DNA from 4 places in the Micromonospora sp. WMMD1102 genome. Region 4 is predicted to be linked to each of the others. Evidence: riboswitches for the same ligand, from Rfam matches in the RefSeq annotation. Region 4 holds a riboswitch; each other region holds the start of a gene.
What was found. Region 4 has a riboswitch for cyclic di-AMP ahead of O7626_RS34865 (C40 family peptidase). Riboswitches for the same ligand answer to the same signal wherever they lie in the genome.

Region 1 (8,377 bases), 1.8 Mb from region 4:
TGGTTGCTCCGGTCTCCCGCGCTCCGTGCCGGCCGCGCCGGATCGCGCTGGCCCGTGCCGAACCGCGCTGGCCCGTGCCGAACCGCGCTGGCCCGTGCCGAACCGCGCTGGCCCGTGCCGGCCCGTGCCGGCCCGTGTCGGACCGTGCCGAACCGCGCCGGATCGCCCTGGCCCGTGTCGGACCGTTTGCCGGGCCGCCCCTCGGGTAGCCGCCGCGCGGCAGGCAGGACCGGGTCTGGACGGGGGCGGGATGCGCGGTCGAGGGGTGCGCGGCCGACCCGCGGCCCGGGTGGCGGTGATCACCGGGGCGAGTGCCGGGGTGGGCCGGGCGACGGCCCGGCTGCTGGCCCGGCGGGGGATGCGGATCGCCCTGCTGGCCAGGGGCGGTGCCGGCCTGCGGGGGGCGGCCGAGGACGTCCGGGCGGCCGGCGGCGTACCGCTGCCGATCGAGACGGACGTTGCGGACCACCGGCAGGTGGCGGCGGCGGCGGATCGGGCGACCGGCGAACTCGGCCCGATCGACCTCTGGGTCAACAACGCCATCGTCTCGGTCTTCGCGCCGCTGCACCAGATCGCACCCGAGGAGTTCCGGCGGGTGACCGAGGTCTGCTATCTCGGGTACGTCCACGGCACCCTGGCCGCGCTGGACCGGATGCTGCCCCGGGGCGCCGGCACGATCGTGCAGGTCGGATCGGCGCTGGCGTACCGGTCGATCCCGCTACAGTCCGCGTACTGCGGTGCGAAGCACGCCATCGTCGGCTTCACCGAGTCGCTCCGCTGTGAACTGCTGCACGACCGCAGCCCGGTCCGGGTCACCATGGTGCACCTGCCGGCGCTGAACACCCCGCAGTTCGACTGGGTGCTGTCCCGGCTGCGCAACCGTGCCCGACCCGTACCGCCGATCTACCAGCCCGAACTGGCGGCCCGGGCGATCGTGCACGCGGCCGACCGGCCGGACCGCCGGGAGTACTGGGTGGGCGCGTCGACGGTCGGCACCATCATCGGCAACCGCTGCCTGCCCGGCCTGCTCGACCGCTATCTGGCCCGGACCGGGTACTCCGGACAGCAGACGGCGCGGCCGGCCCCGCCGGACCGCCGGGCGAACCTCTGGCATCCGGTGGACGACGGTGACGGGGTGGACCGGGGCGCGCACGGGGAGTTCGACACGCCGTACCGGACCCGGAGTCCGCAACTCTGGCTGTCCCAGCACCGGGGCGTGGTGACGGCCGGTGTGCTCTCCGCCGGTGCGGTCGCCGGTGTGCTCTTCGGCACAACGCCGTGGCGCCGCCGGTAGTCGAAGAATCACCCACCGACCAACCTGGACATGTTTCCGCACGTCAGGCCGTTGGCAATGCGGATGGTGAATAGCCGACAGCAGCTGGTGGATAATGGCGGGCAAAGCATGCCCTTCGATGCGTACGACGCGCCGTGATTACTGATAGTCGTTGCCTGGCAACGCTTTTAGCCGGGAACAGGTCTTGCCATTCCGGAAGTGAAACCGGGTATGCTGTCTGCCGTTCATAGCCGGATACCGTGTGGTGCCGGCGCTGATCGCCGCCTAATCGCCACACGGCGAGCCGGGGCCCCACGTTCCCCTGGGGTGAATCCGCGAAAGCGGTAGGGACCACTTCCATCCCGAACCCGTCAGCTAACCCGGTCGGCGGCCGACGGAAGGGATACATGTGAGGGCACCCCTACGCCGAAGGCTGGCGACTGCCCTGGCACTGCTCACCGCCGCAGCTCTGGTCGCGGTTCCGTCCGAGGCGTCGGCCGCGCCGAAGCCGGCCCCACAGGAGGAAGCCGACTCGCCGCTGCTCGGGGACGTCCTCGCCAGCGCCGGCAAGCGGCTCGCCGAGGCGAAGGCCGAGCGCACCAAGTCGCAGCGGCGGCAGCAGGCGCTCGGCAAGCAGCTGAAGGACGCCGAGGCCAAGCTGGCGGCGCTCGCCCCGGAGGCAAGCGAGATCGCGGCCGAGTCCTACCGCAGCGGCAAGCTCAGTGCCATCTCGATGCTGCTGTCCAACAACTCGACCGACCCCTCCAATGGCGGCTTCATGCAGCGGATGTCGGCGCTCAACGAGCTGAACCTGTTCAACAACGGCAAGCTCCGGGCGCTCAACCAGGCGCGGGACGAGGTCGGCGCGGCCAAGAAGGCGATCGACGAGGAGGTCGCCAAGCAGGCCGCCCAAGAGAAGATCATCAAGAAGCAGCAGTCGGACGCGAAGAAGGCGCTCTCCCTGGTGGGTGGCAACTCGCGGCCCGACAAGGGTCTGGTGTCGGCCACATCGCCGGTCGCCCGGCCGGGGCCGGGGATGGCGGACGGCTTCCCGGGGCTGCCCTGCAACAAGAAGGACCCGACCACCAGCGGCTGCATCACGGCCCGGACGCTGCACATGTACAACGAGGTGCGCCGGGCGGGCTTCAAGCGGTTCGTCGGCTGCTTCCGGCCCGGCGGGCCGTTCGAGCACCCGAAGGGCCGGGCCTGCGACTGGTCGCTGCGCAGCTCCGGGTTCAGCCGGGCCGCCAACGACGACCAGATGAAGTACGGCAACGACCTGGCCGCGTTCCTGATCCGCAACGCCGACCGGCTCGGCATCCTCTACGTGATCTGGTACAAGGAGATCTGGTTCCCGGACGAGGGCTGGAGTTCCTACAGCGGTCCCAGCGACCACACCGACCACGTACACGTCTCGATGCTCTAGCCTCGGCCCGACACCCGGCCGCCCCGCCACCTGCCCGTGCAGGTGGCGGGGCGGCCGCGTTCAGTCGGCGGCGTGCCCGTCGCGTCGCGCGGCGGGCCGGCCGGCGGGCTGGCATCATCGGCCGATGGCAGTCATCGAGGTCGTCCGGGGCGACATCACCCGGCAGCACGTGGACGCGATCGTCACCGCCGCCAACGAGTCGCTGCTGGGTGGCGGCGGTGTGGACGGTGCCATCCACCGGGCGGCCGGGCCCCGGCTGGCCGAGGCGGGTGCGGCGATCGCCCCCTGCCCGCCCGGGGAGGCGGTGGCGACGCCCGCGTTCGACCTCGACCCGCCCGTCCGGTACGTCATCCACACCGTCGGCCCGGTCTGGGAAGGCGGCGGGTACGACGAGGCCGAGGTGCTGGCCTCCTGTTACCGCCGCTGCCTGGCGGTCGCCGACGAGGTGGGCGCGCGCAGCGTGGCCTTTCCGGCCATCGCCACCGGGGTCTACGGTTTTCCTGCCGACCGGGCGGCCGAGACAGCGGTGCGGACGCTGCGCCGCACACCGTCGGCGGTCGAGTCGATCCGCCTGGTCGCCTTCGACGAGGAGACCGCCACGCTGCTCCGGGCAGCTGTCGACCACGCTGACGGGCCATCTGCCTCGGCCGGGTGACGGGTCAGCACTGACGATGTGATGATGGCGGTCAACTGGTTGTATCTTGCACCGAGTTGGTTGTAGCGTGCAACTATGAGTGCCGACGAGGCGCGCGCCATGCGGGACGCCGTCAGCCAGTTCGTCCGGGCCTTCGGGCTGCACCGGCCCGAGCAGACCCCGTGCGGTCAGGCGATGTCCGTCTCCGAGGCGCACGCCCTCGCCGAGATCGACCGGGAGGGCGGACTGCGTCAGGTCGAGCTGGCCCGCCGGCTGCGGCTGGAGAAGAGCACGGTGAGCCGGCTGGTCGGCCAGCTCACCGGTCGCGGCTGGGTGGAGCGGGCGGATGCGGCCGGCGACGGCCGGGGCGTCTGGCTCACCCTCACCGGGCAGGGCCGCCGCGCGGCCGACCGGCTCGCCGCAGCCAGGGAGGCCCGGTTCGCCGCGTTGCTCGACCGGATCCCACCCGACGAACGGCCGGCGATCCTGGCCGCCGTGCGACGACTGGCGGAGGCCGCCGATGACCAGTGACAAGCCGATGACCGATGACGAGCCGGCGGCCGGTGCGACCTGCTCGTCGGAGTGCTCCGACGACAACCCGGCGACCGGAGGCAGTTCGACGACCGCAGGCAGTTCGAGAACCGCAGGCGGTTCGACGACCGTAGGCGGTTCGACGACCGGTGCCAGGTCGGCGACCAGTGCCAGGTCGATGGCCGGGGAACGGCTCTGGGCGTCGTACCGGCCAGGTCATCGCCGTCTCCTGGTCGCGGCCGGGCTCGCCGCCGTCGTCGTCCTAGTGAGCGCTGCCGTGCTCATCACCGTCGAAGCGGGGCGAGACGAGGCCGTTACCGCGGACACCCGACGGCAGGCGGAGGTCGCCGAACGCGGTCGCGAGGTCATGCCGTTCGACCTGGACCGCACCACCCACCGCTTCACAGCGACCGCCGACGGCGGCCACCAGACGGTAACGGCGGACGAGCCGGTGCGGCAGCGGCAGGTGGATCTCGTCCGCGAACACCTGCGGGCGGAAGCCGAGCGGTTCCGCCGTGGCGACTTCACCGACCCGGCCCGGATCCACGGTGCGCAGATGCCCGGGTTGGCGGAGCTGCGGGCCGGCGCCGGCCAGATCCTGATCGACTATTCCGAACTGCCCGCCGGGGCACGGCTGGACTACCGGACGGCCGAACCGGCGCTGCTGCGCGCCCTGCACGCCTGGTTCGACGCCCAGGTCACCGACCACGGACCGCACGCCGAGCACGGACAACCGTCGTAGCGCGGGTCGTCCGGTTGCCTCGTCCGGGGCCGAACGGGTGACGGCGGCCGATAGGATGCGGTTCTCCGATCGGAGGCGGTGTGCGACGAACACGCGTCGGTGCGGTGGCCGTGGTCGGAATCGTGGTGGTGAACGTGGTCGCCTGGGCGCTGTTCTGGCCCGCCGACGACGGCCGCCCCAACTTCCTCCGGCAGGCGGTCGCCGAGTTCGCCGCGTCCACCGCCGTCCTGCTCTTCGCCGTCGCGCTGGTGCTGGCCACCCGGGCCAGCTGGATCGAACCCTTCTTCGGTGGCCTGGACCGGATGTACCGGGCCCACCGCCGGGCGGCGGTTGCCGGCTTCGTGCTGCTGGTCGCGCACGTCACGGTCGTACCGTGGCTGCTCGACTCACCGGGCGGCACACCGTCCGGCCTGATCGCCTTCGCCGGGATCTCCGTGCTGGTGCTGCTGAGCGTGGGCCCACGCCTGCCGCTGGCCCGTCGAATCGTCACGTTGAATTACCGGAGTTGGCGACACTCCCACTGGCTGGTCGGGCTGTTCTTCGCGATCAGTCTCGCGCACGCGCTCCTGGTCGACCAGGTCGTGGTGACCAGCCCCGTGCCGTTCACCCTGCTCCTCGCGGCGTACGTGGTCGGGGTCGTCGCGTACCTCTACACGGTGCTCCTGGCACGACTCGTCCGACCCCGCTACCGCTACGTCGTCGACGAGGTGCGCCGGCTCAACCCCCGTACCCTGGAAATCTCGCTCCGCCCGCACCGGGCCCGCCGGCTGGCCTTCACCTCCGGGCAGTTCGTCTTCCTACAGATCCGCCGCTCCGGCCTGCGGGAGCCGCACCCGTTCACCGTCAGCAGCGCGCCGGCCGAGGAACGGCTCCGGCTGACCGTCAAGGCGGTCGGCGACTACACCGCCCGGCTGCACGAGCGGGTCGAGACCGGCCACCGGGCGACGGTCGAGGGCAGCTACGGCATGCTCGACTACCGTCGGGGCGGTCCGCGGCAGATCTGGATCGCCGGGGGCATCGGCATCACCCCGTTCCTGAGCTGGCTGCGTGACCTGGACCAGCTGGACGACCGGCGGATCGACCTCTACTACACGGTCCGCCAGCCGGCAGAGGTGCTGTTCTGGGACGAGGTGCGGGAGGTGGCGGCTCGCAACCCGGGCCTGCGGATACACCTGAACGTCTCGGCCGAGGCGGGTTCGCTCACGGTTGCCCGGCTCGTCGCCGAGCACGGCGCCGCCGTCGCGGTCGCCGACGTCTTCATGTGCGGGCCGGTGCCGATGATCAGGACCTTCGAACGTGGACTCCGGCAGCACGGCGTACCGGCCGCCCGCATCCACTTCGAGGAGTTCTCCTTCCGCTAGCCGTGGGTCCGATCGCCGGCCGGACCGTGCCGTCGGAGTCGTGCCATCGGGACCGTGCCGTCGGGACCGGCGGCCAGCCCGAGCCACCGGCCGACGGCCTGGTCCGGTCTGCTCACCTGATCCCGAGGTGGGCCAGGCTCACGGCGGTGGCGGCGGCGATGTCGCCGATCCGGTGGTAGTCCAGGGTCTCCGGCGTGTCGCCCGGCTGGTGGTAATGCGGGTTACGGAAGTCGGCGGTGTCGGTGACCTGGATCGCGGGCACGCCGACGTCCCAGAACGGCTGGTGGTCGCTGCGGGCGAAGTGCTCGGTCGCCGGCACGTACCGGCGCAGCAGCGGGCCGGCGAGGCGGAGGTCGAGCGCGTCCCGGGCCAGCAGCGCCGCACCGGGGCCGGCCAGGTGGGTCAGGCACTCGCCGAACAGCCGGGCCAGCCGACCCGCCGACTGCCGGTACGCCACAAGCGTCCAGTCGCCACGCCAGCCACGTTGCCGGATCCGGCGGCGCTGCCCGGGGTAGAGCAGCCCGGCACCGGACGGCAGCACCTGGGAGCCGGGCAGGGCCGAGTAGAACCCGATGCACTCGAAGACCACCACGGCGGCGGGGCGACCGAGCGTACCCAACTCGCCGGCGAGGGCCCGGGATCCGTGCAGTCCCGTCTCCTCCTGGTCGAAGACGGCCAGCCGGACGGGTCGGGCCAGCCCGAACTCCGGCAGTATCCGGGCGAGTTCCAGCAGGCAGGCCACCCCGGAGGCGTTGTCGTCGGCGCCCGGACTGCCCGGCGCGGTGTCCAGGTGCGCGCCGACCAGTACCGTCGGCCGGCGCGGGTCGACGGGGTCCTCGGCCGGCGGGTCGGCGAGCAGGTTGACCCCGGAGGCCGAACCGCCCGGCCCGGTGAACTCCTGCCGACGGACCCGCCAGCCGGCCCGCTCCAGCTCACCGGCCACGTACGACTCGGCCCGGCACATTTCCGGTGCCGCGTGGTGGCGACCGCGTGGCGCGTCCAACCGCTCCACGTGCCGGCGCAACCGTCCCTCCTGGACGCCGGCCCGGACCGTGGCCAACCGGGTGGCCACGGCGGGCGGCAGGGGACGCAGCCGTGGCTGGGCGGTTAGCACCATCCATGCCTCCGTGGGCGTCGTCGCCGGTACCGTCTCCCTGCGATCATGGCTGCCCGCCGCAACCCGCCGTGGTCCTCGGCCACCGCAACCCGTCGTGGTCCTTGGCCACCGCAACCCGTCGCAGCGAGCAGTGGACCTCGGTCGTCGAGGTCGGCCGTCGACCTCGGCGGAGCAGCCGGTCGTACCGGCCCCTCACCTCGTCCTCGGCGGGCGTTCCGGGCCGGCGAGGACGGCTGGAAAGGGCCGGTGTCGGTGGTCGCTGTTAGGTTTCGCACCGAAGACGACCGGAGGGGGCTGGCATGGGGACAGTGGCGCTGCGGCCGGTGCGGGACGCCGATCTCGACGCGCTGTTCGCGCAGTCGCGCGACCCGGACGCGGTCCGGATGGCGGCCTTCACCGTCAGTGACCCTGACGACCGGGCTGGCTTCGACGCCCGGCTCGCCCGGCTGCGCACCTCCACGGACGTGATGATCCGGGCTGTCACCTGGAACGGTGCACTGGTCGGCAGCATCGGCAGCTTCGTCGTCGACGGCCACACCGAGATCACCTACTGGGTCGACCGGGCGATGTGGGGGCGCGGTGTCGCCAGCGCGGCGCTGTCGCTCTTCCTCGGTCTGGTCACCGTCCGGCCACTGCGCGCCCGGGCCGCCAGCGACAACGCCGGCTCGCTGCGGGTGCTCCGCAAGGCCGGGTTCGAGGTCGTCGGGTTCGAGACCTCGTACGCGCCGGGGCGACGGGCCGAGGTGGCGGAGACGATCCTCCGGCTCGACAGGTAGCCCTCCCGCCCCAGCCAGGCAGTCGACCGGGCGATCGGGCGTCGCCCGGCAGGCGGGGCGATCGAGCGTGGCCCGGCGGACGGGGCGACCGGGCATCGCCCGGCAGGCCGGTGATCGGTCCCGGGGCCGCTACGGTTGACCGGCCGGCACCTGCGTCCGGGGCGGGCTGGACGGGGCCGAGCGCATCAGCGCGACGTAGAGCACGGCGCCGATGATCGCGCCGATCGCCCAGGCGAAGCCGCTGAGTTCGACCAGCCAGGGCACCCAGACCGCGGCCACCGAGAAGACGGCGGCGACCAGGAACGCCCAGATCGCCCGCAGGTTCCAGCCCCGTACGTAGTGGTAACGGCCGGCGGGCTCCATGCTGTAGAGGTCCCGGACGTGCAGGTTCCGGCGCTGCACCAGGTAGTAGTCGGCGACCAGGATGCCGTAGAGCGGTGCGAGTACGGCACCGAGCGTGTCGACGAACTTCGGCAGGCCGATCTGGTCGATCACCGCGACCCAGAGAGCGCCGATC
Region 2 (8,377 bases), 820 kb from region 4:
CCTGTGGCGGGAGACCGACGGCTACTTCGACGCGTACGCCACCGGCCGGTTCGACCCGTCCGGCTATGTGAAGGGCTGGTCGGTGCAGGTGGCGTCGGACCGGCTGCTGGCGGCCGGCTGCCGGTCGCACTGGATCAACGCGGGCGGGGACATCCGGGCCCGGGGCGGCCCGCGTCCGGGTGAGCCGTGGCGGATCGGCATCCGGCACCCGTGGCAGGCGGACCAGATCTGCTGGGTACTCGGCGGGAACGACTTCGCGATCGCCACCTCCGGGACGTACGAGCGGGGCTTCCACGTGGTCGACCCGTACCGGGGTGCTCCGGCCACCGAGCTGACCTCGGTCACCGTGGTCGGCACGGATCTCGGCCGCACCGACGCGTACGCCACCGCCGGGGTGGCGATGGGGCAGGCCGGGCTGCGCTGGCTGGCCGATCTGCCGGAGTACGAGGTCGGCATCGTCACCTCCGAGGAACTCTGCTACCGCACCGACGGCTTCCCGGTGCTGCCGCTCGACCCGGACGCGCCGGGGCCGCCGTCACCGGCGCACTCCGATGTCACCGGCCAGCCCGCCCACGGCTGGGCCGACGGCCGGCGGAGCTGACGGCCGGCGGAGCTGACGGCCGGCGGAGCTGACGGCCGGCGGAGCTGCCGAGGGCGGAGCTGCCGGAACGGAACCGGCGGGGAGGAGCCGGCGGGAGCGGGGTCAGCCGGGCAGTCGGCCGACGAACCACTCCGCCGCCTCCCGGGCCACCTGGTCCAGGGTGCCGGGTTCCTCGAAGAGGTGGCTGGCACCGGGCACCACCCGCAGTCGCGCACCGGCGTCGAGGTCGCCAAGCGCCAGGTCGTTGAGCCGCAGTACCTCGTCGTCCAGGCCGCCGACCAGCAGCAGGGTTCCGGCGCGTACCCGGGGCAGGTCGGCGCCGGCCAAGTCCGGGCGCCCGCCCCGGGAGACGACCGCGTACACCTGGTCGGGGCGCTGCGCGGCGGCGCGGAGCGCGGCGGCGGCTCCGGTACTCGCCCCGAAGAGCCCGATCGGCAGCCGGCCGGCCGGTTGCGCTGTCGACAGCCAGTCGACGACGCCGACGAGTCGGTCGGTGAGCAGGCCGATGTCGAAGCGCAGTTCCCCGGTCCGGTCGTCGAGCGCCTCCTCGTCCCGGGTCAGCAGGTCGACGAGTACGGTGGCCAGGCCGCTGCGGTTGAGCGCCTCGGCCACCATCCGGTTGCGCGGGCTGTGCCGGGAGCTGCCGCTGCCGTGTGCGAACAGGACGATCCCGCGCGCGTCGGCGGGGACGACCAGGTCGCCGACGAGGCGTACCTCCCCGGCCGGAATGGTGGTCTCGGTGGTTCCGTCCATCGGCTGCCTCTCCTGCCTGTCGCCGGGCGCGTTCGGCCGCGTACCACCGACCCGCCGCTCCGTCGGTCCCACCCGGCGCCTCCGGTCCGGTTTCAGCCGGCGGTTTCGGTCCGGTCTCAGCCGGCGGTTTCGTCCGGCTTACCCGCCGGTGCCCGGGTCAACCACCCGGCCGCCCCGGAACGGGGTTTGCGGCTGCCTGACCGGGGAAGGCCACCGCAGCATCCGACTAGACGCCGGCCGGCCGCCGTGCCGACCGGCGGAGGAACGGAAGGGGCGCTATGGCCCGCCACAAATCCGGCAAGGCGAAGTCCAGCTCGGCCCGGACCGACGACGCGGGGCAGCAGGCCCCCGACCGGAGCGAATGGGCGGACGAGGCGGCCAAGGCGAGGTCGCTCGACGACCCGCGCCGGATGCCGCCGCGCGACGCGGTAGGCATGCCGTCCAGCGGCGAGCGGTACTCGGAGGATCCGCGCGACCACTGACCGGGCGACGGCAGCCCGGCACGAACCGATCGACGATCCGCTGTCAGATCCTTGGAGACCCGTGGTCAGTCTCGACCATGAGTCTCCAAGGATCTTTTTGCAGCAATATCAGTGTTGACTTAATTAAGTTATAGCTGACATAGTTCCCGGGTGCACACGTTCGACACCCCCGCGCGCCGGGGCGGGCCGACAGCGGTCAGCCGGGAGATCGGCAGCTGGCTGGAACGCCTCCGGCTGTTCTGGAGCCAGCGCCTCGACGCGCTGGCCGGCGAACTCGCCCGCCGTGAAGGCGAACGCCCCGAACAGCACGTCACCGGCGCGGACACCGCCGGAACACCGGACCAGCCCGTCAACGAGGAGAACCCGTGATCGACATCGTCAACCAGATCAACGCCACCCAGCGGGAGATAGGCAACCAGGCGGTCACCGGCGGACCGGGGCGGTCGGTGCTGCTCCGCCGGAGCTACGACGCCCCGGTCGAGGACGTCTGGCACGCCTGCACCGACCCGGAGCGGCTCGGCCGATGGCTCGGCGTGGTCGAGGGCAACCTCCGGGTCGGCGGCAGGTTCCAGCTCAAGGAGAACGCCGGTGGCGAGATCCTGCGCTGCGAGGAACCCCGGCTGCTCAAGGTCACCTGGCTCTTCGGCGAGGGCATGCCGACCGAGGTGGAGGTACGACTGTCACCCGGCGAGGACGGCCGGACCCTCTTCGAGCTGGAACACGCCTCACCGGCCCAGATCGTCGACGAACTCGTCAACACCTACGGTCCGGGCGGCACGATCGGCATCGGCGTCGGTTGGGACCTCGCGCTGCTCGGCCTCGACCTCTTCCTGCGCGACGTCGAATTCGATCCCGCCAGCTGGCAGCACACCCCCGAGGCAAGGGACTTCGCCACCCGCGGCTGCCACGCCTGGGGACGGGCGGTCCAGGTCGCCTGGGGGACGAGTGACGACGACGTCGCCACCGCCGTCGCGTTCGCGACGCAGCACTTCGTCCCCGAGACCGACAGCGCCGGCTGACGGCCCCCGTCGCCCGGTGGGCGAATGAGCACAGCACAATCAGGAGGTGCCGATGACCGAGCCGGGAGTGCCCGAGGTGATGGCCGAGCTGGCCGCGTTGGACGACCCGAAGATGCGCGAGGCGAACGAGAGACACGGTGACGACCACGGGGTGAACCTCGGCCAGCTGCGCGCGCTGGCCAAGCAGCTGAAGACGCAGCAGGACCTCGCCCGCCAGCTCTGGCGGACGGAGGACACCGCGGCCAGGCTGCTGGCGCTGCTGATCTGCCGCCCGAAGGCGTTCGACCGTGCCGAACTCGACACCATGCTGCGGCAGGCGCGCACGCCCAAGGTGCACGACTGGCTGGTCAACTACGTGGTGAAGAAGAACCCGCACGCCGAGGAGCTGCGGCTGACCTGGTTCGCCGACCCGGATCCGGTGGTCGCCAGCGCCGGTTGGGCCCTGACCAGCGAGCGGGTGGCGAAGAAGCCGGAGGGGCTCGACCTGCGCGGACTGCTCGACACCATCGAGGCGGAGATGAGGGACGCCCCGGATCGTCTCCAGTGGGCGATGAACAGCTGCTTGGCCCAGATCGGCATCGACCACCCCGGACACCGCGCCCGGGCGATCGACATCGGCGAGCGCCTACAGGTGCTCAAGGACTACCCGACGTCGCCCGGCTGCACGTCCCCGTACGCGCCCGTCTGGATCGGGGAGATGGTGCGCCGGCAGCGGGGCGGCTGACCCGGGGGGCACAAATTCCACGCCGGACTCCGCCGAATCCATGAATCGACCCGGTTGACCAGGTAGTCTGACTCCGGTTCCGCCCGGTGGCGCACCCCTCCGCGCCGGCGTGACCGCCGCCGAGTCACCCGTCAGGGTGAGCCGGGGACCCAGGTAGGTGGGGTGAGTCCGCAACCGCGGTAGGGGCTTGTTCCGTCCCGAACCCGTCAGCTAACCCGGTAGGCGGGCGACGGAGGGACATGCATGACGGGATCCACCCGCCGGCGGCTGCCGCTGGCCCTGGCCCTGATCGCCACGTTCGGCGCGCTCACCGGGGCGGCGCTCCGGCCGGACGTCGCGGAGGCGAACAGCCCCGCCGCACTCGGCGACGAGGGCGACACACCACTCTTACGCGACGTGCTCGAATCCACCGGCCGAGGCTACCTACAGGCGAAGAACGCGCTGGCCAACGCCAAGGCCCGGCAGGCGAAGATCGCCGCCGAGCTGCGCCGGGTGGAGGCACGGATCGCGGAGCTGCGCCCCCGGGTCGAGGAGGTGGCCCGGACGGCGTACCGGACGGGTCGGATCGGCCCGGTGCTGGCCCTCCTGCACAGCAGCTCGGCCGACGAGCTGCTGGAGCGCGCCCGTCGGCTGGAGGCGGTGGCGCTGCAGGACGACGACGCGCTGCGCGCGCTCGGCGAGGCTCGGGAGCGGGCCACCCGGGCGAAGCGGGCGCTGGACGCCCAGGTCGTCGAGGAGCGCCGGCAGCTCGCCATCATGCTGCGGCAGAAGCAGGCCGCCGAGCGGGCCCTGGCCCAGGTCGGCGGGGCCTCCACCGGAGGATTCGTCAACGCCAGCTCGCCGCTGGCCCGGCCGGCGCCACGGGCCGGCGACGGCTCCTGGCCGCCGCAGTCGTGCAGCCGGCCCGACCCGACCACCACCGGCTGCGTCACGCCGCGAACCCTGCACGCCTTCGCCGAGGCGCGCCAGGCCGGCTTCACCAGGTTCGCCGGCTGCTACCGCTCCGGCGGCCCGTACGAGCACCCGAAGGGGCGGGCCTGCGACTTCTCCGCCGAGCCGGGCGGGTTCCGTGGCGCCGCCAGCGGAGCCGACCGCACCTACGGCAACAATCTCGCCGCGTTCTTCGTCCGCAACGCCGACCGGATCGGCGTGCTCTACGTGATCTGGTACCGGCAGATCTGGTTACCGACCACCGGCTGGAAGTCGTACGGCGGGGCGCGCGGCGACCCGTCCAGCGACCACACCAACCACGTGCACCTGTCGCTGGTCTGACGCCCCGGGAGAACAGCCCCGGGAGACAAGCCCCGGCCAGGTTGTCACGGTGTGCTGGCGTCGCGATGGGTCACCTGGTAGGTGGCATCGACCGCATCGGTCTCCAGCAGCACCGTCAGCAGGCCGTCCGGCAGCGTGCAGGTGAGGGTGCGGTCGGCCGACGGGCTGAGGGTGTAGCAGTGCCGGATCCCGCTCTCGTCGAAGATCGAGATCGTCGCGTCGCCGGTCCCCGAGATGCGCTGGTAGCGGAACGCCTCGCGCACCGCGTGCTGGTCGGCCGGCACCGTGAAGCAGAACCCGAACCGCTCGCTGCCACTGGTGACCGTCAGGCCCGCCGGGTCGCGGGTCAGGACCGGGCAGGACGGCGGGGCGGCCACCCGCCGGAAGGCGAGCTGGTAGTCACCGGTCGGCTCCCCGCTCGCCTGGTTGTCGGCCACCACGAAGAACGGCGCGGTGCCGGTGAGCTCGCAGGAGTACTGGTAGAGCTGGAAGGCGTCACAGACGTAGCCACCCGTGGCGTCGAACACCGTCAGTTGGGGGTTCGCCACCCCGGCCGCGTCGCCCGGGGTCAGCCGTACCACCTTGGAGCCGGCGGCGCTGGGCAGTTCGAAGCAGTCGACCTCGCCCACCACGCCGAACTGTCCATGCTGGACCGTGCCGTCGTCACCGGCCGTGGCGCAGCCGGACGGGGCGACCGGGAGGAACGAAACCGCGTAACTGACGTCGTTGTCGACGATCGATCCCGGCGAGGAGCCGACCACCAGGGTGTACCGGCCGGCGGCGGGGAACTGGCAGTACGGCCAACCGGGGCAGACCGTCGTCCCGGTCCCGGTGCTGTCGACGATCCAGGCGGACACCTCGTTGTAGACGGTCGGCGCCACGAAGGTCAGGATCCGGTCACCGGCACGGCCCCGGAACGGCTGGCACTGGGTACCCACCGGCGACAGTTGCCGTACCGAGAGGGTCGGGCCGGTCCACTCCGTTCCGGTCGCCGGCGCGCAGCCCGCGTTGCGGATCAGCGCGGTCACCGCCACCTGGTAGGACTTCTCGTCCCAGGTCTGGCTACGCACGACCAGCGTGTAGTCACCGACCGTCGGCAGCGCACATGCGCGGCTCTGCGAGTACTGGTCGCAGATCTTTGCTCCGGCGTCGTCGTAGAGGTCCCACCAGAGGAGCTGGCTGTCGGCGATCCGCACCAGGACCGGGCCGGCCGCGCTGGTACGGATCTTGTGGCAGGCGAGGTCTCCGTCGAACCGCACGATGCCGGTACCGGTGTTGTCGCCCGGATCGCCGAACGCGGCGGGCCGGAGCAGCGGGCATCCGGCCGACTGGGACAGCCGGGACATCCGCAGCGTGTACGTGGCCTCGGCACCGTAGAGCTGGGTGAGGAAGAAGCGGTAGGGGCCCGCGCTGTCGAGCCGGCACTCCGTCGTATCGGCGATCGGACAGACCGGCTGCGAGTTGGCATCGAGTATCGCGCCGCGCACGCTGTGTCCGAGCGCCCGCAGCTGCAAGACGCTGCCGACCGGTTGGTTGAACCGGTAGCAGTGCCCCGCCGAACCGTTCGGCAACGTGGCAGTGATGCCGGGTGACGCGAACGAGAAGAAGGCGTTGGGCAACTGGGTGCAGGAGGACGGCGTCTTCAGCGAGTCGACGGCCACGGTGTAGTCGTTGGTGCCGCCCCAGTCGACCGTCACGGTGATCGTGTAGGTGCCGACCGCGCCCAGCTGGCACTGCGAGGAGGACCACAGATAGCAGGCGTGGGTACCGTCGGGCGCCGTGACGGCGGCGTGCACCGGTTCGCCGTCGCCCTCGTGGAAGGTCGCGTAGAGGACGTCACCGTTGCGCTGCGTCGTCACGGTGTAGAGGTGCCGCTCGTCGCCGCTGATCGACGGGCAGGTGACGATCTGCCCGAAGGGCAACGACCCGCCGCACGGCTCGGCGCCGGCCTTCGGCGCCGCCTTGGCCGGCGTGACCGCGACCGGAGTCGGCGTGGCCGCGACCGGCGATGGCGCGGCAGCGGACGCGGTCGGGGAGGCCGCGGCCCCTGGCGTGGGCGTCGTGGCCTGGGCCGCCGCGGGCGCGGCAAGACCGGCGGAGAGTACCGCCAGTGTCGCGGCGAGCGCCGCCCAGCCGGTGCGGTGGAAGGATTTCGGACGCATGGCATCGACGTGACCCACAGCAAACCCCCGTTACCCTCCGTCAAAATGCAGAGTCACAGGATTTTGCCATGTAGATATATCACTCGACAGTCCTCATTCGGACGCCGATGTCTGGCGCGGCGGCCAAGACCTCCGGCCAGGCGGACCGTCGGGATAGGACGGTCAGCTCGGCTCGCCCTCCGGAGCGCGCCGGACCGGGGCCCGACCGGCGGGCTGGGCCGGCTGCGGACCGGTCGGCCGGAACGGCGGGATCGGCCGGGTCACCTCCTCCAGGCAGGTGACCAGGACCTTCTCGCCGTGGTGCAGCAGCTCCAGGGCGTCGTCCGGTTCCCCGTCGCGCAGCGAGTACGTCGCCTCGTGCCGCCGTACGTCGACCCGCATGTGCACGCCCCGGTAGCGCAGCGAGAACTCCAGCCGGTCGATCCGGCTCGGCAGCCGGGGGGTGAAGGAGAGCGTCTCGGTGTGGTCGCGCATCCCGCCGAAGCCGGCGACCAGGGCGATCCAGGCCCCGGCCAGCGAGGCGACGTGCACGCCGTCCCGGGTGTTCTGGTTGAGGTCGTGCAGGTCCATCAGGGCCGCCTCGCCCAGATAGTCGTGCGCGAGTTCGAGATGCCCGGTCTCGGCCGCGAGTACCGCCTGGGTGCAGGCCGACAGCGACGAGTCGCGTACCGTCCGCCGCTCGTAGTAGGCGAAGTTGGCCGCCTTCTGCTCGTCGGTGAACGCGTCGCCGCGCCAGTGCATCGCCAGCACCAGGTCGGCCTGCTTGATCACCTGCTTGCGGTACAGGTCGAAGTAGGGATAGTTCAGCAGCAGCGGGTACTGCTCCGGCGGGGTGCCGGCGAAGTCCCACTCCTGGAACCGGGTGAAGCCCTCCACCTGCGGATGTACGCCCAGCTCCCGGTCGTACGGGATGTGCATGTCGTGTGCGGCGTCCCGCCAGGAGGCCGTCTCCTCGTCGTCGACGCCGAGCCGCCGGGCCTCCTCGCCGTGCCGGACGGCGGCCTCGGCGGCGGCCAGCAGATTCCGCTGGGCCATCAGGTTGGTGTAGACGTTGTCGTTCTTCACCGCCGTGTACTCGTCCGGCCCGGTCACCCCGTCCAGGTGGAACCGGCCGTCCCGGTCGTGGTGCCCGAGCGAACGCCAGAGCCGGGCGGTCTCCACCAGCAGCTCCAGCCCGACCTCGCGCTCGAACTGCACGTCGTCGGTCGCCTGCACGTACCGGCGTACCGCGTCGGCGATGTCGGCGGCGACGTGGAACCCGGCGGTGCCGGCCGGCCAGTACGCCGAGGTCTCCTGGCCCCGGATGGTCCGCCACGGGAAGGCGGCGCCGCGCAGGCCGAGGGTACGGGCCCGCTCCTGGGCCA
Region 3 (8,377 bases), 5.4 Mb from region 4:
GGGTGGCGCTGGTCGGTGCGATCAGCCTCTACAACGCGACCGCACCGGTGCCCGGCCCGACGAACCTGGTGCTGGCGCTCACCAAGCGGCTCAGCCTGCGGGGCATGCTGGTGACCGACCACCTGGACCGGCTCGCCGACTACCTGCCACTGGCCGCCGGTTGGCTGGCCGACGGCTCGCTGCGCACCGCGAACACGGTCCGGGAGGGGATCGAGGCGGCTCCGGGCGCCTTCCTGGAGATGCTCCGGGGTGGCAACGTCGGAAAGATGCTCGTCCGGCTCGCCGCCGACGCCGATTAGCGGACGAGGACCGGGGCACCAGGCCGGAAACAGATCGGCAATCTTCTCCGTTTCGTCGCGGAAACACACTCCTTACAGACTCGGCGTCCCACGGGTCCTGTGAGGAGACGGTATGAACCAGCACGACCAGTCCTCGGTCAGCCGCCGGGGCTTTCTCCGGGCGGTCGGGGTCAGCGGCGGGGCGGGCGCGATGCTCGCCACGATGGGCGCGCTCGGGCTCGCCCCGACCGCCGTGTCGGCGGCACCGCCGTTCCGGGCACCGAACCGGTCCGACTTCCACCTGACCGGCCGCTCAGGCGCCCGGGTGGTGGTGCTCGGCGGCGGCGTCGCCGGCCTGGCCGTCGCCTACGAGCTGGGCAAGGCCGGGTACGACTGCACGGTGCTGGAGGCGCGCTCCCGCCCCGGCGGCCGGAACCTGACCATCCGGGGCGGCGACGTGGAAACCGACCTCGACGGGCAGACCCAGCGGGCCGGCTTCTCCGACGGCGTCTACTTCAACGCCGGGCCGGGCCGGATCGCGCAGTGGATGGTCACCATGGACTACTGCCGCGAACTGGGCGTACCGGTGGAGGTCTTTACGAACGCCAACGCGGACGCCTGGATCTACAACGCCTCGGCCGGGATGACCGCCCCGGTCCGTTACCGCACCGCCCGGGCCGACGTCTACGGCTACGTCTCCGAACTGCTGGCCAAGGCGACCGACCAGGGGGCGCTGGACGACCGGCTGACCGCCGAGGACAAGCAGCGGCTGCTCTCCTTCCTACAGAGCTTCGGCGCGATCGGCGGGCGTACCGACGGATGGGCGTACACCGGCACCGGCCGGCGGGGGTACGCCAGTTATCCCGGGGCGGGCAACGACAGTGGCACACCGCTGGGCGCCCCGCCGCCGCTGGCGGATGTCTTCGCCAGCAACGTCGGCCGGTACTTCGCCTTCGAGATGGGCTACGACCAGGCGATGTTGATGTTCCAGCCGGTGGGCGGGATGGACCAGATCCCCCGGGCCCTGGCGAAGGCGGTCGGCATGCACCGGATCCAGCTCGGCGCCGAGGTGACCGGGGTGACCGACCGGGGTGGCCGGGTCGAGGTGACCTACCGCAAGGGTGGCCGGGAACGCCTGCTCCGGGCCGACTTCTGCGTGGCGACGCTGCCGCCGCAGCTGATGGCCCGGGTGCCGCACAACCTCGGCACCGACGTGACGGCGGCGCTCGGCGGCTTCCCGGCCGCCGCGTCCGGCAAGATCGGGCTGGAGTACCGCAGCCGGTGGTGGGAGTCGGACCAGCGCATCTACGGCGGCATCACCGAGACCGACCTGGACCTGGCGCACATCTGGTACCCGTCGTACGGCTTCCACGGCCGGCGGGGCCTGATCGTCGGCTACTACAACACCGGGGCGAACGCGCGGGCGTACAGTGCGCTGACTCCGGCGCAACGGCAGGAGCGGGCGGTCATGCAGGGGGTGAAGATCCACGGCGAGAAGTACCGCTCGGAGCTGGCCACGGCGTACTCGCACGCCTGGGACCGGACCCGCTTCCTGGAGGGTGCCTGGACGTCGCCGCCGCACGGCACCGCCGGCTACGACCTGCTGCTCCGCCCGGCCGGCCGGGTCTACTTCGCCGGTGACTGGCTCAGCCACGAGGTGGCCTGGCAGCACGGATCGTTCGTCTCGGCCCGCTCGGCGGTCACCGCGCTGCACCAGCGGGTGATGACGTCCTGAGACCGCCGTTACCGGACCAGCGGGTGACGGCGGCCCGGGACCGCCCTTCCCGGACCACCTGACGGCCGCGGGCCGAGGTCCCCGGCCCGGCTGCACCGGGAGTGTTCCGGGCGGCGGATTCAGAGCAGTGGTGCGACGTCCCGGGTGATCGGCACGGCGAGCACGGTCGGACCTTCCGTGCCGAGCGCCGCCCGGAACGCCGCCCGGAACTCGTCCACCGACTCCACCTGGTGCGCCGTGCAGCCGTAGCCCCGGGCGATGCCGGGGATGTCCAGGCCGGGCAGTTCCAGGCCGGGCACCCCCGGCGTCTCCTCCAACTCGGCGAAGGCTTTCAGTACGCCGTACTCCTGGTTGACCGGCACCACGAAGACGACCGGTAGCCGGTGCTGGGCGGCGGTCCAGAGCGCCTGTGGCGAGTACTGGAACGAGCCGTCCCCGATCACCGCCACCACCGGCCGGTGCTGCCGGGTGTCCCGCTGGGCGAGCGCGATGCCGACGGCCGCCGGCAGCGCGAAGCCGAGGCCACCGCTGGCCATCTTGTAGTACGAGCCCGGCCGGGTGATGGTCAGTTGCCGGTGCAGCACGCTGAGGTTGGAGGGGGACTCGGGCACGACGATCCCGTCGGAGGGCCACTCGGCGGCGAGCGCCCCGAAGAGCGCGTCCGGGGAGAGTGGGGTGTCGCCTGCCGCGTCCGGTGGGGCGGGCCGGTGCGGCGGCAGCGGTCGGTCCGTCGGCGGCAGCCGCTCGGCCAGCCCGGCGCAGGCCAGCGTCACGTCACCGACCAGGCTGTCCCCGACCGGTGCCCGGGCCGCCTCGGCAGGATCGTCGGTGACGTGCAGCAGCCGGGTCCCGTCCGGCAGGTAGCCCCGCCGACCCGGGACGTACGGGTAGTAACGGAACACCGGGGCACCGATCACCAGTACGGTGTCGTACCCGACCAGTTTCTCGGCCAGCGGCCCGATCGCCGGTGGCAGCAGTCCCTGGAACTGGGGATGGTGCTGGGGGAAGCCGACCCGGTCGGCGAACGGCGGCTGCCAGACCGGTGCCCGGCTCCGTTCGGCGAGGGCGACCGCCTCGGCCCAGCCGCCGGCCCGGTCGACCCCGGCGCCGATCACCAGCATGGGCTGCCGACTGGCCGCCAGGATCTCGGCGAAGCGGTCCAGTTCCGCCGGATCGGGTGCGACCCGGGTGCTCACCCGGCGTACCTGGGCGGTGCCGCTGGCCGGTTCGTCCCAGTCGTCCAGCGGTAGGGAGAGGTAGACCGGCCCGGCCGGCGGCTGGACCGCGGTGGCCAGCGCCCGCATGAACGCCTCCGGGATGTCCTGGGCGCGCATCGGCTCGTGACTCCACTTGACGTACGGCTCGGGAAGCTGGGTCGGGCGCACGTTGGTCAGCATCGGCTCGGAGAGGCTCATCGTCCGGGTCTGCTGGCCGGCGGTAACGATCATGGGCGTCTTGTTGTGCCAGGCGGTGACGAGGCTGCCCATCGCGTTCCCGGTGCCGGGCGCGGTGTGCAGGTTGACGTGCACCGGGCGGCCGCTGGACTGGGCGTAGCCGTCCGCCATCGCGACGGCCGACGCCTCCTGTAGGGCCAGCACGTACGCGAAGTCGGCCGGAAAGTTCTTCAGAAATGGCTCCTCGGTGGAACCGGGGTTGCCGAACAGGGTGGTCAGGCCGAGGGAACGGAGCAGGTCGTAGGTCGCTTCGTGCACCGTTGTCATCGAAAGGAGCCTCCTGGTGTCCTCGTCCCATGCCCAGACGACCGGGCTAAGCCGGTCATTTCCGTCATACCTCACCCGTACATGATCATGCCGGTTTATCTGCTCCACCGTCCGTGACCCTCGGATGGCCGCCGGAGCCCCCAATCGCGGTCCTGGTCACTGTTTTCGCTGCTCACTGGGCTTGGCAACGGCCGAACGCGGACAGTAATGTCGGCAAGTCCGCTACCGGCCCCTTGGTCACCGCCTGGTGACACCGGAGCGGACCCGCTGAGTCGTTGTGTAACGAGCCGGGGACCCACAGTTATCTGGGGTGAATCCTCGGGCTGCGGCCCGGGGTAGGGCGGCCTTCCCGCCCGAATCCGTCAGCTAACCCGGTAGGCGGTGTCGGAAGGAGTAGTTGTTTCGTGCCGCATCACCCGGGCTCCGGCCCGTCCCCCCAGTTTCCTCGCTGCATCGTGGCGCCACTCCCGGCCGCCGCGACCGCCGTACCGGACCACCCGGTCCCCGGCCGGGACCCGATCCTGATCCGATAGCGGGCTGTGCCGCGGAGGTCGTCGATGCGCGGGGCGCGCCGGCCGGCTCGCCGGCGGGTCCCGGTACCGCCGCAGGCCGGCGACGACGGATCGTGGTGGCGCTGATTCCACCGGTACGCCGACAGCGGTGCTCCGCACCCGTGGGCGCATCGCCGGTCCGTCTTCGCCAGGTTCATCGGCGCGCGCCTTTCCGGTGCCATTCCGCGCGATTCTCCGGCACATTCCGGCAGCGATAAGAAACGTCGCGTCACCATCCCGTCCCCCGGTAGTGGTGACACGCATTCCCCTGGAGGACAACGTTGAAGCACGCAATTAACGGGCGGTTCAGGACCGCCATGTCGGGCCGCCGGAACCGGCTCGCGCTCGCCTCGGCCGCGGTGCTCGCCGCCGCCGCCTCGACCGGGGTCGTGCTGGCCTCGACCGGCTCGCCGGAGGCCCCGGAGACCGGCTCGACCGTCGCCGTCGCCGAAGTCGGCGCCCCCGCCGCGGGTCAGGCCGGAGCGGCCGCCACCACCGCGCCGCGGACGACGGCGCCGCAGACCACCGCCCCGGCGACCGAGGCACCGACCACGGCGCCGGCCAGCAAGGCGGCCAAGGCGGCCCCGACCAGCACCCCGAGCAAGCGGCCGGCGCCGCCCGCGGCCAAGCTGCTGGACTACGATTTCCAGACCCAGATCAACGGTTGGTACTGCGGCCCGGCCGCCACCCGGATCGCGCTCACCGTCCGGGACAAGCAGCCGAGCCAGGACTCAGTAGCCGCCGACCTCGGCACCACGACGAGCGGCACGAACTCGGCCCAGGACACCACCCGGGTACTCAACAAGATCATCGGTACCGACTTCTACCGCACCACGGCCATCCCCGGCGGCGCGGCCACCCCGGCCCAGATGGACCGGCTCCAGGCGGACGTCGTGCACGCCGTCACCAGCGGATACGCCGTGGTGATGAACATCGCCGGCTCGGCCACCGACCTGGACGGCGGTTGGCACAGCTACCCCGGCGGGCACTACCTGACGGTGGTCGGCTACCGCGACGACGGCCGTACGGTGAAGATTGCCGACCCGGCCATCCCGGGCGAGGACAGCAACTACTGGATGAGCACCATCGACCTGGCGAACTGGGCGGCCACCCGGGGCTACTCGTCCTGAGCCGACCCGACCTCCCGAACGGGTGTAAGGAAGGGCCCCCTCCTATCGCATTTTGTATAGGAGGGGGCCCTTCCTTACACCTCACGAGGTCACTGGCCCTGCCACACCGCCTGGGCGCCGGTGTCGCCGGTACGGAACACGAAGTACAGGGTGATCCCGGCCGCCGCCAGGGAGAGCACCCCGAAGACCAGGCTGAGCACCGGCGACTCCTTGGCGGCCGGCGCACCTCCGGCAGCCGCGCCCTCCGTGCCGTCCCCCTCGACGCTGGCGGCGGGCCGTACGGCGGCGGTGCGGGGCTTGACGAGGAGGACCAGGGCCAGGGTCAGCACCCCGAGCGCGATGGTCGCGTACAGGGTGTTGGTGCCGAGATCCTGGTGCTCCGCCAGCCGGGGGACGTACTCCGGGCTGACCCGGTTACGTGATTCCAGGCGGGCGAGGAATCGGTCACCGGAGAGCTTGGCCATCAGCGCCGCGACCGGGGTGGCGACGGCGAGCAGCCCCAGCACCCAGCGCAGGTGCGGGCGGACGAACGGAAGGAACGCGTACCCGACCGCGGCCAGCGCGAGCAGTGGCACGAAGACCACTGCGGCATGGACCAGGAAGGGGTGGGCGGGAATGCCCATGAACTCCTCGAGCACCGGCGCCTCCTCGGCGACAGATCGGATCGACGACAGATCGGATCGGCGAAAGACAGGGTGGGACGACCGGCGTACGGGCCGGTGGGGCGGAAAGCTCCGGCAGCCTGGGCAGGCGTGCGGACCGTTGACATGGTGCCCGTGGCGCTGATCCTTGACAAGGGCCGGCGGAGTCCGACCGGCGGCCTGGACCAGCTCAGGTTCACTGTGGATCGTCGTCCGGTACGGCCGCGGGCGCCGGTTCCTCGCCGACGACGTACTCGGTGTACTCGGCGACCGGGGTGAAGCCGAGCCGGTCGTAGAGCTTGTACGCGGCGGTGTTCTCCGCCGCGACGTTCAGCGCCACCGTGTCGACGGTCTCCAGCAGCCGCCGGCAGAGCGTCGCCACCACGGTGCTGCCCAGCCCCTGCCCCCGGTACGCCGGAGCGGTCGTCACGTTGCCCAGCGCGCTCACCCGGTAGCGCGGCGACCAGACGTGCACCCCGGCGACGGCGACCAGCCCACCGTCCCGGCGCAGCCCGACGTAGTGACCGGTCTCGACCATCCGCGGGTCGAACCAGTTGCCCGGATAGGCCGCCTGGTAGAAAGCGGTCAGCTCCGCGACGTCCGCCTCGGTCAGCACCTCGCCGGCCGGCGCCACCCGGGCCAGCCGGTCGGGGTCGGTGAGCGCCATCTTCAGGTGCGCCCCGCGCGTCCGGACCGGGTAGTCCCGGGCCAGCACCTCCACGCCGCCGGGGGACAGGTGTGCCTCGAAGTGCCGGGGCAGCAGCGGGAGGAGGCCGGTGAGCAGTTCGGCCAGCACCGCCGGGGAGCGGTGCAGCGCCAGCAGCACCGGCCTGGGCGCACCGTGGTAGAGCAGCGCCACGGCGTCGCCGCACCGGTACCAGTTGGTGTACGGCCAGTAGAAGTCGTCGAGGTCGCCGAGTTCGTACGCGTGCAGGTGCGGGTCGCGGCGCAGCAGGTCGGCCAGCTCGTTACGGTCGCGGCTGGTCCTGATCATCGTCACCGGGGCATCATGGCACAGCCCACGAGCACCCTCGGCGCAACGGGCGTGCGCTCAGTGGACCGGGGCGGGGCGGGGTGCCGGTACCGGCGGAGGCGTACCGGCCCCGGCCACCTGCCGGCGGGCCTCGTCGAGGAACCCGTCGGCGTAGTGCTGCTCCGGGAAGTCGCCGAGATAGCGGGTCCGGGTCCGCCACCGGGTCTCGGCCAGTGGATCGCTCTCCAGCAGCCGGTCCAGCACGTCGTCCAGGTTGGACAGCTCCGAGTCCAGTACGTAGCCCGAGCCGGCCAGCGGGAAGCCCTCGACGAACCGGTCGCCCTCGCCGACCCGGTCGGTGACCGCGTACGGCTTGCCCGAGTAGAGGTAGTCGGAGATCACCGCGGAGACGTCCGAGACCAGCGCGTCGGAGGCGTTGACGCAGTCGACCAGGCTCATCTTCCGGGCCGCGTCGGCGCCGAAGACGTGCCGCCGTCCGGTGCCGGCCCGGTGCTCGGCGAGGAGCTGCTCGATCCGGGCGAGCTGCCGGGCCGACGCCGGGTTCTGCGAGGTGTAGGGGTGGGCCCGCAGGATCACCGTCACGCCCCGGTCCAGCAGCCGGCGGACCAGCTTCTCGCCGACCGGCAGCGAGCAGTGGTCGACGTCGGCGTTGTGCCCGGTCCAGGTCGGCGTGTAGAGCACCACCTTGTCGGCCCGGTCCCGGATCGGCTCCCGGCGTACCGCTATCGACTCCACCTGCGGGCGGCCGACGATCGCGAACTTCTCCCGGGGGATCGTCACACCGTTTCGGGCGTACCTGTCGATCGCCGCCTGCCCGGCCACGAAGATCCGGTCGAAGATCGCGGAGACCGGGTTGGCGCTCGGCGCCTTGTCGCTGTCGCCGTGGTGCAGCTGGATGTGCGTGAGGTGGGCGTACCGGATGCAGTGGCTGTTCTTGGCGCCGTGGTTGACGTAGAACGCCACCCGCAGGCTCGGCACGATCGCCTCGTCGATGGATCGCGGCGTCGGGCAGACCACCACCGGCGCCCTGGTGGCGGCCGAGATCGCCGGCAGGAAGTTCGGCTCCCGCAGCAGCACCACGAACGGCCGCCCGATCCGCTCCAGGTAGGGCAGCCACATCATCACCTGGTATTCCGAGCCGGGCGGCGCGGAGAAGTGCAGCAGGAACTCCGGCTGGTGCCGGCGCAGCGCCTGGGTGACCGCGCTCTGCCCGGCCGAGGGACGCAGTCGACGCAGCGCGAGCGGCCCGACCGCGCCGATTCCGGCCGCCGCGCCGACCAGCACGGTGAGCAGCAGGGCGGGCCAGGCCGGCAGGGTCAGCGCCGCA
Region 4 (5,920 bases):
AGTCCCCGGGTGACGAGCCGTCGAAGGTGGTGGCCCGGTAGTACTCGCCGGGCAGCACGTTCCCGACGGCGTACCGCTGCCCGGCGGCGAGGGTGTACTGCAACGGGGTGACCGGCTGCACCGGTACGCCGGCCGGATAGGCGTCCGCCTCCGGGTACGCCCGGCCGTACACCGGAATCGTCGCCCGGCCCGGCTTCGGCGTCGCGACCAGGCCCACCGTCCACTTCGCGGTCGGCTTCGACCTCGGGTTGTGGAACCACGCCTTCTGCCCGAGATACCAGATCGCGGTCCAGTCGCCCTGCCGGCCGGCGAGCGCGTACGTCTGTCCGGCCGACGCCCGCGCCCCGTGGTCGGAGATGTGCATCGTGTTCGGGGTGCCGTCCGGGCGCAGCCCGAGGTCGTTCACCAGCGGCGCGTCGGCGGTCGGTGCGGTGCGCAGCACCACCGACGACGACCCGCGCGCCGGGCACGGCACCCCGGCCGCCGTGCAGCCGGTGAACGCCGGCCGGTTGGTGGCGAAGTCCGGGTCGATGGTGACCAGTCCGGCGGCCGGTGCGCCGACGCCCCGGAACGGCGCCCTGAGCAGGTCGAAGTAGTGCGACCAGTCCCAGTACGGCCCGGGTTCCCAGTGCATGCCGCGCACGTTCGCCGGCAGGATCCCGGGGACGTTGTCGTGCCCGATGACGTGGTCGCGGTCGAGCGGGATGTCGTACCGGTCGGCGAGGTAGCGGACCAGTTTGGCCGAGGTCCGGTACATCGCCTCGGTGTACCAGGTGCCCTGTGCGGCGAAGCCCTCGTGTTCCAGGCCGATCGCCTTGGCGTTGACGTACCAGTTGCCGGCGTGCCAGGCCACGTCCCTGCCCTTCACGTGCTGCGCGATGTGCCCGTCGGCGGAGCGGAGCGTGTAGTGCCAGCTCACGTAGGTCGGGTCCTGGACCAGCCGCAGCGTGGTGTCGTAGCTGCCCTCGGTGTCGTGGATGACGATGTACTCGACCTTCTGCCGGGCGGGCCGGTCGGAGAGGTCGTGGTTGCCGTAGTCGCCCTCGCCGAACGCCTGGTAGGGGGCGGGGATCCACTCGCAGGAGATGTCGCGCGGGCACTCCAGCCCGTCCGGGCGGGGTCGGCCGGGCAGGCCGAGCCGGTCCAGCCAGTGCCGCTGCGGGACGATCCCGGGGTGGCCGGGGAGGGTGATCCGGTGCCCGTCGTCGGTGGTCCGGCTGGCACCCTCGGCGAGGGTCCGGTACACCTCGTCAGCGAAGGCGGCGGCGGCGTCCGCGCGGTCGCTGCCGGCGTACCGGGCCACCGCGCCGTACCAGGCCGCCGGGTCGCCGCGGCGGCGTACTCGGACTGCCGGGTGTCGGCGTACTCGGATTGCCGGGTGTCGGTCGACGGCGGCGCGGCGAGCGCGGGGCTGGCCGGCAGCAGTGCCGCAGCGCCGAGCAGGGCGGTGCCGATCGCGATTTTCCTGCTCAGCGGCGTTGTCGTGGGAAGCATCGAACCTCCAGGGGCCGGGGTGGGCCTGCCGATCACCCTCCACCCGGGACACCGCTGCGGTCAATACCTGCCAAACAAGCTCGTCGCCATGTAGAAAACTTTCACCTATACCGAGCGTGTCCGAGCCGGTCCTCGTGGGTCGACTCCGCCGAGCGTCGGTTCGCGCCGTCCGTGACCGCCCCGATACACAACGAATCGACTCAGATCACGGGGTTGCGTTTGGATAACACCCTTCTCTAAGGTTGGGGACCGTCGAGCCGACGGCAGGCCGCCTAGCCGGGCGGCGACGTCTCGACACCGCCGAATCGTCACACAGAGCGAACCGGGGACCCGAGCATCCTGGGGTGAATCCGCGCCTTCTGCGGTAGGGCGACACTCTTTCCGCCCGAACCCGTCAGCTAACCCGGTAGGCGGGCTACGGAAGAAGGAGTACGGACCCCGGTGGCTTCCCCTGCCCCGCCGCGGTCGCCCTCCCTCCCGTCGGCAGCCGCCGACGCCGGGAACGCGAAACCGCGCCCTCGAAGGTCCATCCTCGTCATCGCCCTCACCGCCCTCGCCAGCGCCGTCGTGCTGTTCACCGGCACGACGCCGGCACTGGCCGAGCCGTCGGTGGCCGAGATCGAGCAGCAGATCGACACCGCCTGGCGCAAGCTGGAGCCGGTCGTCGAGAAGCACAACGCCACCCGGCAGGACCTGGCGGCGAAGAAGAAGCAGGCCGCCACCCTGCAGAAGAAGATCGCCCCGCTGCAGTCGCAGATCGACGCCGCGATGAACCGGGTGAGCGACTTCGCCGTGCAGGCGTACAAGGGTGACAAGGCCTCGGCGGTCAACGCCCTGCTCACCTCGAAGTCGCCGACCGCGCTGGTCGGCCAGCTCTCGGTGCTCGACCAGTTCGCGCGCCAGCAGCAGCGCGAGGTGCAGGAGGTCGTCGACCTCAAGGAGAAGTACGCCGCCCAGAAGGCTCCGCTGGACCGGCTGGTCACCCAGCTGACCAAGACCGAGGCGGAACTGGCGGCGAAGAAGAAGGAGATCGACGCCGAGGTCGAGCGGCTACAGAAGCTGCGGATCCAGGCGTACGGGAACGGCTCCGCCGGCCCGCTGCGGCCCGCGCCCTGCCCGGCGACCTACCCCGGCGGCCCGTCCGGCCAGGCGGTCAAGTTCGCGTGCGCGCAGATCGGCAAGCCGTACAAGTGGGGTGCCGAAGGCCCCGGCTCGTACGACTGCTCCGGCCTGACCCTGGCCGCCTGGGCCAAGGGTGGCGTCTCGCTGCCGCACAACGCCCGCGCCCAGCGCGGACAGACGAAGCAGATCAGCCGCTCCGAGCTGCGCCCTGGTGACCTGGTCTTCTACTATGCCGACCTCAGCCACGTCGGCATGTTCGTCGGCAACGGTTGGATCGTGCACGCCTCCCGGGCCGGCGAACCGGTCAAGATGAAGCGGATGGACGACGGCGAGATCCACAGCTTCGGCAGACCGGGCTGAAATCTCCGGGTTGAGGTCCCCGGGTCGACGGTCTCCGAGTCGACCGAGTCAACGCAGAACCCCCGTCGCGCAGGTGCGGCGGGGGTTCTGCCGTTCGGCCGACGGGGTGGCGCCGTGCCTCAGCGGGTGGGCCAGGTGCGCCAGTTCTGCCAGGAACGGCTCGGAGTCGGCCCGCGCTGTCCCTGGTAGCGCGAGCCGTAGACGGCCGATCCGTACGGGTGGGCCGACGGCGACGAGAGCCGGAAGATGCAGAGCTGCCCGATCTTCATCCCGGGCCAGAGCCGGATCGGCAGGTTGGCCACGTTCGACAGTTCCAGCGTCACGTGGCCGGAGAAGCCGGGGTCGATGAAGCCGGCGGTGGAGTGGGTGAGCAGGCCGAGCCGGCCCAGGCTCGACTTGCCCTCCAGCCGGCCGGCGAGCTGGTCGCCGAGGGAGATCACCTCCAGCGTGGAGGCGAGCACGAACTCACCCGGGTGCAGCACGAACGGCTCGCCGTCCGGCACGTCGACCAGCGAGGTCAGCTCGTCCTGCTGGATCGCCGGGTCGATGTGCGTGTAGAGGTGGTTGTTGAAGACCCGGAAGAGCCGGTCCAGGCGTACGTCGATGCTCGACGGCTGCACCAGCGCGGGCTCGAACGGCTCCAGCGCGAGGGTGCCCGCCTTGATCTCGATCACTAGGTCGTGGTCGGAGAGCAGCACCGGATCACCTTAGCGAGTGGCGTGACGGTGACCGGCCGCGACCTCGCCGATGGGTGGGATCGGGGTAGGTGATCGAACAGGTGTTCGATAGAATGTGGGCATGGCATCCTGGTCCGAATTCGCCTCTGACGAGCCACGACTCGCCGACGCGATCCGCGTCCTCATCCAGCAGTACGGTCCGGGTCTCGGCTACCTGGCGACCGTGCGCGCCGACGGTGGGCCGCGGGTGCACCCGGTGTCCCCGGTCATCACCGACGAGGGACTCTTCTGTTTCGTCGTCGACTCTCCGAAGCGGCGTGACCTCGAACGCGACGGCCGATACGCGCTGCACTCGTTCCCGCCCGAGGACAGCGACGACGAGGCGTACGTCGCGGGTCGGGCCCGGCCGGTGACCGACCAGGCCCGGGTGGACCAGCTCGCCGGCAACCTGCGGGCCGCCCCGCAGGTCGACTGGCGGCTCTTCGAGTTCACCGTCGACGTCGCGATGGTGGCCCGGCACGGCAGCAACGGCGCCACCCCGCTCGCGGCCGGAGACCGGTCCGAACGACCGGCCGTGCAGGTCTGGCTCGACCCGGCCGGCGCCGCACCGGGCGCACCGGGCACACCGGTCGGTGCCACCACCGGGTCGAGGCGGCGCGGCCGGCGCCGGGCGGTGGAAGAGGAGCCCGTCCCGACGCCCTGAGCTGCCGGCACGCACGCACGCCTACGGCTCGCGGAACGCCTTCCACGCCTTGAGCATCCGGAACGCCTGACCGTACGTGAACTCGTACATGCAGGCGTCGACCGAGTAGTCCATGAAGTTGTGGATCGGGTCGGTGCCCGGCTTCGCCGTGCAGGTGTCCCGCCGCTCCGGGCAGCCGAAGGCCGGCTCCGCCTCGGCAGGCGTGTCGAGGACCTGATCGCCCTGGCCGTCGCAGCCCTCCTGGAAGGTGTGGTAGAGATTCAGCCAGTGCCCGACCTCGTGCGTGGCCGTGTCACCGGCGTTGTACGGCGCGGCCGTCCCACCCGGCAGTGACTCGGCCAGCACCACCACCCCGTCGTACGGGTCGAGCTTGCGCTCCGGGAAGGTGGCCCAGCCGAGCAGCTTCTCCTCCAGCAGCCCGGTGTAGATGTTCAGTGTGTCCTTGCCACCGACCCGCAGCGCCCGCTTCATCTGGGTCTCCGTCGGGCTCTCCGGCGCGATCGGATACCAGGCGGGTCTGGTCACCCGGTTCACCTTCTTCAACCGGAAGCGGAAGGGTGTCCAGGCCCCGCCGGTACGCCCGCCGAACGACTCGTTCAGCACCCTGATCTGAGCCTGGATCAGGGAAAGCGGGACGTCCCCGGCGGCCCGGGTCCGCCGTTCGCTTATCACGTGGAACACCACGTCGATCGTGATCGTCAGCTTCCCCGGTACGCCGAACGGCGCCACCCCGACCCGTTGCGCGTACGCCGCGTCGACCGCCCGGTCCCGCTCGGCCGCCTCGGCCGACGTCAGCTCGTTCGGCTCGACCGCGTACGGCGCACCAGGTTTGGCCTTGGCACTCGGGTTGCTGCCGTGCGGGCTCGCGGTGTGCGGGTGCCCTGTGGCGGTCTCGGTGCAGGCGGGTGCGCCGGATTCCCTGGCCGGATCCGGAGGTGCCGCCACCACCGGACCGGGTCCGAGCAGCAGGACGAGAAACACACTCGTCATGCCGGTCGAACGCGACGACCAGCGCAGTCCACGGAACACCATCGCCACACCCTTTACTTTCGGATAGTGGTTCTGTGATGACACAGAGCCATAGTTGCAGGTGGGGCGGACGTTACCTGGCTCGGTCTCTGTTGCAAACGAGGCGGCACGGCGTGGTTCGTGACCTGTTCGAGCAGGTGGCGGTGGGGTCGGGGTGGGGCTCGGGGGTAGGTGAGTGCATGATCGGATCCGACCGGGTACAGTGGGGTCCGCTCGCGGGTGTAGTTCAATGGCAGAACATCAGCTTCCCAAGCTGACAGTGCGGGTTCGATTCCCGTCACCCGCTCCAACAACGAAGGCCCAGGTCAGAGGACATTCCTGACGCTGGGCCTTCGCCGTTTCTGATCTCTATCCGGGTGACGTGCCCCCTGCGTGCCCCTCCGGATTCAGTCGCCTTCCGGCTTGACCTTGCTCCGTCTGAGCTTGCTCCGAGTAGTAGAAGCCATTCCCGCTGTGCTCGCGCCGGGCAACGGGCCAACAGGCGCGTCTTGCTCAAGGCGCCGCCGAAGGAGCCCATGTTGAAGAAACCGGCGGC

Region 1: another riboswitch for cyclic di-AMP. It lies ahead of O7626_RS26175 (hypothetical protein); the one in region 4 lies ahead of O7626_RS34865 (C40 family peptidase).
Region 2: another riboswitch for cyclic di-AMP. It lies ahead of O7626_RS30990 (hypothetical protein); the one in region 4 lies ahead of O7626_RS34865 (C40 family peptidase).
Region 3: another riboswitch for cyclic di-AMP. It lies ahead of O7626_RS10320 (C39 family peptidase); the one in region 4 lies ahead of O7626_RS34865 (C40 family peptidase).

The regions. Positions count from the first base shown of each region.
Region 1 covers NZ_JARUBN010000001.1:5,839,701-5,848,077, reverse strand. Annotated here, with positions in the region: gene O7626_RS26180 (SDR family oxidoreductase) at 251-1,294, shown strand; cyclic di-AMP (ydaO/yuaA leader) riboswitch at 1,546-1,679, shown strand; gene O7626_RS26175 (hypothetical protein) at 1,683-2,699, shown strand; gene O7626_RS26170 (O-acetyl-ADP-ribose deacetylase) at 2,824-3,354, shown strand; gene O7626_RS26165 (MarR family transcriptional regulator) at 3,430-3,864, shown strand; gene O7626_RS26160 (hypothetical protein) at 3,854-4,606, shown strand; gene O7626_RS26155 (FAD-binding oxidoreductase) at 4,687-5,967, shown strand; gene O7626_RS26150 (M20/M25/M40 family metallo-hydrolase) at 6,080-7,084, opposite strand; gene O7626_RS26145 (GNAT family N-acetyltransferase) at 7,384-7,860, shown strand; gene O7626_RS26140 (NCS1 family nucleobase:cation symporter-1) at 7,990-8,377, opposite strand, start outside.
Region 2 covers NZ_JARUBN010000001.1:6,861,931-6,870,307, forward strand. Annotated here, with positions in the region: gene O7626_RS30960 (FAD:protein FMN transferase) at 1-601, shown strand, start outside; gene O7626_RS30965 (hydrolase) at 704-1,354, opposite strand; gene O7626_RS30970 (hypothetical protein) at 1,633-1,836, shown strand; gene O7626_RS30975 (hypothetical protein) at 1,987-2,205, shown strand; gene O7626_RS30980 (SRPBCC domain-containing protein) at 2,202-2,855, shown strand; gene O7626_RS30985 (DNA alkylation repair protein) at 2,908-3,579, shown strand; cyclic di-AMP (ydaO/yuaA leader) riboswitch at 3,687-3,820, shown strand; gene O7626_RS30990 (hypothetical protein) at 3,823-4,851, shown strand; gene O7626_RS30995 (hypothetical protein) at 4,896-7,013, opposite strand; gene O7626_RS31000 (glycoside hydrolase family 65 protein) at 7,176-8,377, opposite strand, start outside.
Region 3 covers NZ_JARUBN010000001.1:2,293,480-2,301,856, forward strand. Annotated here, with positions in the region: gene O7626_RS10305 (NADP-dependent oxidoreductase) at 1-299, shown strand, start outside; gene O7626_RS10310 (FAD-dependent oxidoreductase) at 412-2,013, shown strand; gene mdlC (benzoylformate decarboxylase) at 2,133-3,734, opposite strand; cyclic di-AMP (ydaO/yuaA leader) riboswitch at 3,990-4,130, shown strand; gene O7626_RS10320 (C39 family peptidase) at 4,603-5,415, shown strand; gene O7626_RS10325 (DUF2231 domain-containing protein) at 5,505-6,053, opposite strand; gene O7626_RS10330 (GNAT family N-acetyltransferase) at 6,253-7,050, opposite strand; gene O7626_RS10335 (CDP-glycerol glycerophosphotransferase family protein) at 7,108-8,377, opposite strand, start outside.
Region 4 covers NZ_JARUBN010000001.1:7,679,823-7,685,742, forward strand. Annotated here, with positions in the region: gene O7626_RS34855 (peptidoglycan recognition family protein) at 1-1,303, opposite strand, end outside; gene O7626_RS34860 (hypothetical protein) at 1,379-1,588, shown strand; cyclic di-AMP (ydaO/yuaA leader) riboswitch at 1,783-1,923, shown strand; gene O7626_RS34865 (C40 family peptidase) at 1,936-2,976, shown strand; gene dcd (dCTP deaminase) at 3,096-3,674, opposite strand; gene O7626_RS34875 (pyridoxamine 5'-phosphate oxidase family protein) at 3,775-4,356, shown strand; gene O7626_RS34880 (zinc metalloprotease) at 4,378-5,388, opposite strand; tRNA gene O7626_RS34885 (tRNA-Gly) at 5,601-5,674, shown strand.